2 regions of the Streptomyces nodosus genome follow, and region 2 is predicted to be linked to the other one. Evidence: riboswitches for the same ligand, from Rfam matches in the RefSeq annotation. Region 2 holds a riboswitch; the other holds the start of a gene.

The links. Region 2 has a riboswitch for glycine ahead of gcvP (aminomethyl-transferring glycine dehydrogenase). Riboswitches for the same ligand answer to the same signal wherever they lie in the genome.
Region 1: it holds a riboswitch for glycine, as region 2 does, so the genes downstream of both, gcvT (glycine cleavage system aminomethyltransferase GcvT) here and gcvP (aminomethyl-transferring glycine dehydrogenase) in region 2, are expected to answer to the same signal.

Annotation. Positions count from the first base shown of each region.
Region 1 covers NZ_CP023747.1:5,196,994-5,201,197, reverse strand. The annotation lists gene CP978_RS23530 (enhanced serine sensitivity protein SseB C-terminal domain-containing protein) at 1-456, opposite strand, end outside; gene CP978_RS23525 (enhanced serine sensitivity protein SseB) at 728-1,519, opposite strand; gene CP978_RS23520 (AAA family ATPase) at 1,524-2,261, opposite strand; glycine riboswitch at 2,445-2,545, shown strand; glycine riboswitch at 2,546-2,657, shown strand; gene gcvT (glycine cleavage system aminomethyltransferase GcvT) at 2,727-3,845, shown strand; gene gcvH (glycine cleavage system protein GcvH) at 3,956-4,204, shown strand, end outside.
Region 2 covers NZ_CP023747.1:1,433,720-1,437,923, reverse strand. The annotation lists gene CP978_RS06525 (MerR family transcriptional regulator) at 1-363, shown strand, start outside; gene CP978_RS06520 (DNA polymerase IV) at 419-1,870, shown strand; gene CP978_RS06515 (PRC-barrel domain-containing protein) at 1,792-2,163, opposite strand; glycine riboswitch at 2,300-2,395, shown strand; gene gcvP (aminomethyl-transferring glycine dehydrogenase) at 2,573-4,204, shown strand, end outside.

The sequences.
Region 1 (4,204 bases), 3.8 Mb from region 2:
GTAGAACTGCGGGACCGGGACGGCCGGTTCGGACAGCCTGAGCGGTCCCGCGGGCTGGCGCTCCAGACCGGTGGCGATCCGGCGCAGATCGAGCCAGGGGATGCCGACGCCGCCGCCCGGCGCATGTGGGTTCAGCCACAGGCCGTAGTGCTCCGGGTAGAGGGTGCGGGCCACATCGAGGCCGTCGACGACCTCGTACGAGCGATTCCAGCCGCTGGCCGAGAGTTCCTGCGCGGAGGTGACACAGGGCGCGTAGCCGTGGCCGTCCACCTCCATGTTCCCGTACTGGGCGTCGGGTGAACCGGCCTGGCCGTGCCAGAGCAGCATCCAGACCTGACCGGACGACGGGGTCGACAGCACGCGAAGAAGCGCCTCATAGGCGTCGTACCGCCCCGGCGTCACCTGGCGCAGCATGTGCTCGACCTGCCCGGCCGCAGCCGTGCCCGACGCGCTCACCCTCTACCGCCCCTTCACCACGAACCTGACAACCCCGGCGGAACACCTCGGTATGGTGCGGGCGGTTTTCAGCCGCACCACACCGACCGGGCCATTCTCCCCTGTCCGGGGCACCGTGTCCTCCTGCGGTCCCGCCTCGGTCCGGCCCCCGGGCCGGACCGTGACTCGTCCCGCTCCGGCCATGAAACCAGGTTAAGCGCCCATCCCGACAGCGGCTTGACACGCGGGAGCCCACTTCACCCCGGCACAGGGTGCCGGGGCCGCGACGGGCTCAGTGCCCGCGCTGGTAGAAGGGCCGCACCCGCTCCCGCAGCCAGTCCCCCACCGGGTCCTGGGCCACATCCATGAAGACCATGTTCACGGGTGTCGCGGTGGGCACCGTGCCGAGCGCCCGGCCGAGCGCCTCCAGCGGGATCGTGCGCGTGTCCGCCTCCCAGGAGGAGAGTTCGACGCCGATGAACATCACCGGGTCGGCGGTCTCGATCGCGGCCAGGCAGCGGCGCGCGGTGAGCACCAGACCGGTCGCCTCGAACTCGGCGGAGGCGGCGGCGAGAAGGTCCACCGGATCGTCCTGCCAGTCGGGCTCGAAGAGCCGGACACGGCCCCCGGTGACGGGCCCGCCCAGCGGGGTGTTCCCGCCGCGGCACAGTTCGGCCACCACCTCCGGCGGCAGCGGGGCGCCGACCACCCCGTCCGGGTTGAGCGCCAGGCCGACCTGCGGGGGCAGCCCGCGCGCGAACTCGACGGCGGGCGCGATCGTGAACGACATATGGGTGCCGACGACTTGGCGGAACTGCTCCTCCGAGCTGAACACCGGCACGTACGCCTGGCCCGCCAGCTCCATCGTGGGCAGGTCGAGGGACTCGCTGTGCGGGCCGCCGCCGTTGGGCAACGGCACCCACAGGAAGCTCCGGGCGAGGACCTCGACGATGCGGGCGCCGGACGAGGGGACGCCGAGTGAGGCGGAGAGCACCTCCTCCAGTTCGTTGCCCGGCCATCCGCCGTGCGGATGGGGGTGCGCCTGTGGGGGAATGCCCGCGGGAAGGTCCGCCTGGAAGTCCATCTGCCTACCGCCTGCTCAGAACCGCTGTTGTGGCTGAAAAGGCTAGCGGGTGGCCGGGCGAGGTGGCTCGGTCCGCGAAGTCGATCCCGCGCAGGACGTCCGCCGCGTCCCGGTCGAGCACCACCACCGAGCCGCAGCCGTGGGGCGGACGGCCTTCCTCCACCGAGCGCAGCAGACGGCGGGTGGCCCGGCGGTGCCTGAGGAACGCGCGCCGTGAGACGCCCCGGCCGCGCGCCCGCTGTCCCGCCAGGGCCGTGTCCGGGGTGACGTCGAGCAGCAGCAGATGGAGGGTGCCGCCGCGGCGCCGGGCCTCCCTGGCCAGCCAGTTGCGCACCCAGCTCTGGGTGCCGCAGTCGTGCACGACGGCCCCGGTGCCCGCGCGCAGCGCCCGGCGCAGGGCGGTGTAGTGGGTGAGCCGGACCAGCGGGCGGTAGAGCGCGTAGGGGAGGAAGCGGGCCAGGTGCCCGTCCCAGCGCTCCCGGGTGTCCTGGGAGTCGACCCGTAAGCCCCGCACGGCGCGCCGCATCAGGGTGGACTTGCCGCCGCCGGGCAGACCGGCGACGACGACCAGATCGCCGGCCCCGAAGGTGAGCCGGTGCGGACCGCGGCCGGCGCTCCCGCGCAGATCGCGGATCCCGCCGGGCCCCGCCGGCCCGCGCTCCCGCCGGGTCCCCGTCCCGGGCCGTGCGGGCGCCGTGACGTCCGGCGCCGTGGCGTACACCGTGGTCCTGTTCACCGTCATGCCCTCCCTGGCAGCGCGCTCCCGAAGGCAGGGATACCCGCCTCCGCCGAATGCAAAGAAAAGGTAATGCGCCAGGTTCACGTTCCGGTGCGGGAAACGCCACAGCCCGGTGACGGACATGGGCCCTGCCACGGGGCGGGTGTGGCGTGCAATGATGTCCGCGCCAACTGCATACCGGCCGCTTGAATCCGCGCGGGAGAGTTCCGGGTACGCATCTGCGTCCGGGCGCCGAAGGAGCAAGTCCCTCCCTTGAATCTCTCAGGCCCCTATACCGCGCGGGCGAGGCACATCTGAAAAGCGGGCCGCTTCCGGTGGCTCCACCCAAGGTGCAAGCCGTGACGACCGCCGCGCGGAGTCATGGCGAACCTCTCAGGTTCCGATGACAGATGGGGAGGAACGACCTCGCCCTCCCCACGCTCGGCGTCCGCTCGCGCGGGGGACCCCATCGCCCTGGGAGCACAACCGATGAGCAGTAGCCCCCTGCGCCGTACCGCGCTCGATGCCCTGCATCGTTCGCTCGGCGCCACGATGACCGACTTCGCCGGCTGGGACATGCCCCTGCGGTACGGTTCCGAGCGCGACGAGCACCTCGCCGTCCGCACCAAGGCGGGTCTCTTCGACCTCTCGCACATGGGCGAGATCACGGTGACCGGACCCGAGGCGAACCGGCTCCTGGACCACGCCCTGGTCGGCAACATCTCCTCCGTCGGCGTGGGCCGCGCCCGCTACACCATGATCTGCCGCGAGGACGGCGGCATCCTCGACGACCTCATCGTGTACCGGCTCGGGGAGCGGGAGTACCTGGTCGTCGCCAACGCCTCCAACGCCCAGGTCGTGCTGGACGCCCTGGTGGAGCGGGCCACGGGCTTCGACGCCGAGGTGCGGGACGACCGGGACGCCTATGCGCTGATCGCGATCCAGGGCCCGGAGTCCGCCGGCGTCCTCGGCTCGCTGACCGACGCCGATCTGGACGGCCTGAAGTACTACGCGGGCCTGTCCGCCACGGTCGCCGGGGTCCCGGTGCTCCTCGCGCGCACCGGCTACACCGGTGAGGACGGCTTCGAGCTGTTCGCCGCCCCCGAGCACGCCGAGGGCCTGTGGCGGGCGCTGACCGAGGCGGGCGCCCCGGTGGGTCTGGTGCCCTGCGGCCTCTCCTGCCGGGACACGCTGCGCCTGGAGGCGGGGATGCCGCTGTACGGGCATGAGCTCGGCACCTCCCTGACCCCCTTCGACGCCGGTCTCGGCCGGGTCGTGAAGTTCGAGAAGGAGGGCGACTTCGTCGGCCGCGCCGCGCTGGTCGAGGCCGCCGAGCGCGCCGAGAAGAACCCGCCGCGCGTCCTGGTGGGCCTGGTCGCCGAGGGCCGTCGCGTCCCGCGCGCCGGATACCCGGTGGTCTTCGGTGGCGAGGTGATCGGCGAGGTCACCTCCGGTGCCCCCTCCCCCACGCTGGGCCGGCCGATCGCGATGGCGTACGTGGACGCCCCGCACTCCGTCCCGGGCACGCCCGGCGTCGGGGTCGACATCCGTGGCAAGCACGAGCCCTACGAGGTCGTGGCGCTGCCGTTCTACAAGCGCCAGAAGTAGCAGCCACCGGGCGCGAGCCGGGGCGTGCCCCCGGGCATGTCCCGTCCGCTCGTGAGCGCCCCGGCGGTCCCCCTTTCACCTCCACTCCCCGCGTACAGGAGAATTCAGACATGAGCAACCCCCAGCAGCTGCGCTACAGCAAGGAGCACGAGTGGCTGTCGGACGCCGAGGACGGCGTCTCGACGGTCGGCATCACGGAGCACGCGTCCAACGCGCTCGGCGATGTCGTCTTCGTACAGCTCCCGGAGGTCGGTGACACGGTGACCGCGGGCGAGACCTGCGGCGAGCTGGAGTCGACCAAGTCGGTGAGCGATCTGTACTCCCCGGTCACCGGTGAGATCACCGAGGTCAACGAGGCC
Region 2 (4,204 bases):
CGGCTGTACAGCTTCCGTGATGTTGTCGTTCTGAAGATCGTCAAACGGTTCCTCGACACCGGTGTGTCGCTGCAGAACATCCGCAGCGCCGTCCAGCACCTCAGGGAGCGCGGTTTCCGCGACCTGGAGCGGATGACGCTGATGAGCGACGGCGCCACGGTGTACGAGTGCACCTCCTCGGACGAGGTGCACGCCCTGCTCCAGGGCGGGCAGGGCATCTTCGGCATCGCGGTGGGCGTCGTCTGGCGGGACGTGGAGAGCGCGCTGTCCCAGCTGCACGGCGAGCGCGTCGACACGGGGGAGACCATCGTCGGCCACAATCCGGCGGACGAACTGGCACGGCGGCGCAACCGGGCCGTCTGAGGCGCGCCTCCGGCGAGCGAGCCCGTTGTCAGTGGCGTAGGGCAGCATCGGAGATGTGAGAACCGCGCCCACCGTCCTGCATCTCGACATGGATGCCTTCTACGCCTCGGCGGAGCAGGCGTCCAAGCCGAGTCTGCGCGGGAAGGCGGTCGTGGTGGGCGGGCTCGGCCCGCGCGGAGTGGTCGCCACCGCCTCCTACGAGGCACGGGCCCTCGGGGTGCACTCGGCGATGCCCATGGCCCAGGCACGCCGGCTCGCCCCGAACGCCGCGTATCTGGTGCCGCGTTTCGGTCTCTACCGGGCGATCAGCGAGCAGGTGATGGGGCTGCTGCGGGACCTGTCGCCGCTGGTGGAGCCGCTGAGCCTGGACGAGGCGTTCGTGGATCTGGAGGCCGGGGGAGCGGCCTGGGACGAGGAGTCGGCGCGGCGGACCGGGACGAGGCTGCGCGCGGACATCCGGACCGGCACCGGTCTCACGGGCTCGGTCGGGCTCGCCGTCTCCAAGATGCTCGCGAAGATCGCCTCCGAGCAGGCCAAGCCGGACGGACTGGTGCTGATACGGCCGGGCACCGAGCGCGCGCTGCTCGGCCCGATGTCGGTGCGGACCCTGCCGGGGGTGGGCCCGGCCACCGGGGACCATCTGCGGCGCGCCGGGATCACCACCGTCGAGGAGATCGCCGACGCGGGCGAGGACGAACTCGTCCGGCTGCTCGGCAAGGCCCATGGGCACGCGCTGTACGCGATGGCGCTGGCGCAGGACGAGCGGCCGGTGGTGGCCGAGCGGGAGACCAAGTCGGTCTCGGTCGAGGACACCTACGACATCGACATCCACGACCGGGTCCGGGTCGGTCTGGAGGTGCAGCGGCTCGCCGACCGCTGTGTGCGCAGGCTGCGCGAGGCCGGCCTGTCGGGGCGGACCATCGTGCTCAAGGTGCGCAGATACGACTTCTCCACCCTGACCCGCTCCGAGACCCTGCGCGGGCCCACGGACGACCCCGCGGTGGTGCGGGAGGCGGCCGCACGGCTCCTTGACTCCGTGGACACCACCGGCGGGGTACGGCTGCTCGGCGTCGGCGTCAGCGGTCTCGCCGACTACACCCAGGAGGACCTCTTCGCCCAGGCGCACCTGGCCGCGGGGGAGACCGGACCGGCCGAGCAGCCGGAGACGGACGAGACGCCCCCGCCCGCGGATGAGCAGCGGGAACCGTCGTCCGAGCACCTCTGGCGTTCGGGCCATGACGTCCGGCACGCCGAGTACGGGCACGGATGGGTGCAGGGCAGCGGCCTCGGCCGGGTCACCGTACGGTTCGAGACGCCCCACTCGGGGCCGGGACGCGTCCGTACCTTCCGCACCGACGACCCCCTGCTGGAGCCGGCGGATCCGCTGCCCCTGGTGCTCAGGGGGCCCGACCGGCCTACTACCGGGCCTCAGGCCCCGTCGGACCCCGCGAGACGGCCGAAGTCGCGGTCCGGCGGCGGAGGCGGCGCCGCCACGTCAAGCCCGTAGTGGTGGTAGAGCTGGAGCTCCTGCTCGGGTGAGAGATGACGACCGACGCCGAAGTCGGGGGCGTCCTTGATGAGGGCCCGTTCGAAGGGGACCCAGAGCGCGCCCTCCACCAGCTCGCTGGGCTCCAGCGGGACGAAGGCGTCCCTGCTGAACAGGCCGGTCCGGATGGCCGCCCACTCGGCCACACCGGTCGCGTCGTCGAGGTAGACCTCGTCTATCGTGCCGATCTTGTTCCCGTTGCGGTCGAACGCCTTGCGGCCTATCAGGTTGCGCGGGTCGATCTCGGTCTTCACGGGCCCTCCAGCCTGTTCCTCACCCATCCGTCACCACTGCAGAAGTGCGTATCAAGCACTACAAAAGTGCACATCGGGCCAGGCGGCCACTCGAAAACCCCTGGTTGTCGCCGCTGGTAGTCTGGCAAGCGGCTGTTGACCCCGTGCGGGAGAGTCCTCCGGAACGGTCCGGAGGCGCCGAAGGAGCAAACCCTCCCCGGAATCTCTCAGGCTCACGTACCGCACGGACGAGGTCACTCTGGAAAGCAGGGCGGGTCTCGACGGACTCCGCCCTCACCGACGGTGAAAACCGGAGCGCCCTCGGGCGGACCGGTGAAGCTCTCAGGTTGAGATGACAGAGGGGGAGGCCGTCCGGGTACCCGCGCCGTGGTGCCCCTCGCAGGTCGCGTCAGACCAGGAGGCCTCCGCAATGACCGCCCATCGCATTCCGCTCTCCGAGCTCGAACGGGGCACACCTTTCGAGCAGCGCCATATCGGGCCGGACCAGGAGGCGCGGGCCAAGATGCTCGCGCAGGTCGGCTACGGCTCGCTCGACGAGCTCACGGCCGCAGCCGTCCCCGATGTGATCAAGAACGCCGACGCGCTGGACCTGCCCGGTGCGCGCACCGAGCCCGAGGTGCTCGCCGAGCTGCGTTCGCTCGCCGGCCGCAACCAGGTCGTGGACTCCATGATCGGTCTCGGCTACCACGGCACCTTCACGCCGCCGGTGATCCTGCGGAACGTGCTGGAGAACCCGGCCTGGTACACCGCGTACACGCCCTACCAGCCGGAGATCTCCCAGGGTCGTCTGGAGGCCCTGCTCAACTTCCAGACCATGGTCGCCGACCTCACCGGCCTGCCGACCTCCGGCGCGTCCCTGCTCGACGAGGGCACGGCCGCCGCCGAGGCGATGGCGCTGTCCCGGCGCATGGGCAAGAACAAGAAGGGCCTCTTCCTGGTCGATGCGGACGCGCTGCCGCAGACCGTCGCCGTGATCCGGACCCGTGCCGAACCCACGGGCGTCGAGGTGGTCGTCGCCGACCTCGCCGAGGGCATCCCCGCCGGGATCGCCGAGCGCGAGATCAACGGTGTGCTCATCCAGTACCCGGGCGCCTCCGGTGCCGTGCGGGACATCAAGCCGGTCATCGAGCAGGCGCACGGGCTGGGCGCGGTGGTCACCGTCGCCGCCGACCTGCTGGCGCTGACCCTGCTGGCCTCGCCCGGTGGGCTGGGCGCCGATATCGCGATCGGTACGACGCAGCGCTTCGGCGTGCCGATGGGCTTCGGCGGCCCGCATGCCGGCTACATGGCGGTGCACGAGAAGTTCGCCCGCAGCCTGCCCGGCCGGCTGGTGGGCGTCTCGGTGGACGCGGACGGCCACAAGGCCTACCGGCTCGCCCTGCAGACGCGGGAGCAGCACATCCGCCGCGAGAAGGCCACCAGCAACATCTGCACCGCCCAGGTGCTGCTCGCCGTGATGGCCGGTATGTACGCCGTCCACCACGGCCCGGAGGGGCTGCGGACCATTGCGCGGCGCACCCACCGCTATGCCGCGGTCCTCGCCGCCGGTCTCACCGCGGGCGGGGTCGAGGTCGTCCACGGCGCCTACTTCGACACCCTCACCGCGCGGGTGCCCGGGCGGGCCGCCGAGGTGGTCGCCGCCGCCCTCGAGCGGGGCGTCAATCTGCGTCCGGTCGACGCCGACCAGGTCTCGATCGCCTGCGACGAGACGACCGGGCGGGCCCAGCTGGATGCCGTATGGGCCGCGTTCGGCGTCGAGGGCGAGGTCGAGGCGCTGGACGCGAGCACCGAGGACGCGCTCCCGCAGTCGCTGCTGCGCACCGGTGACTACCTCACGCACCCCGTCTTCCACCAGCACCGCTCCGAGACCGCGATGCTGCGCTATCTGCGCCGGCTGTCCGACCGGGACTACGCCCTCGACCGCGGAATGATCCCGCTGGGCTCCTGCACCATGAAGCTCAACGCGACCACGGAGATGGAGCCGATCACCTGGCCCGAGTTCGGGCAGATCCACCCCTTCGCGCCGGTCGGCCAGGCGGAG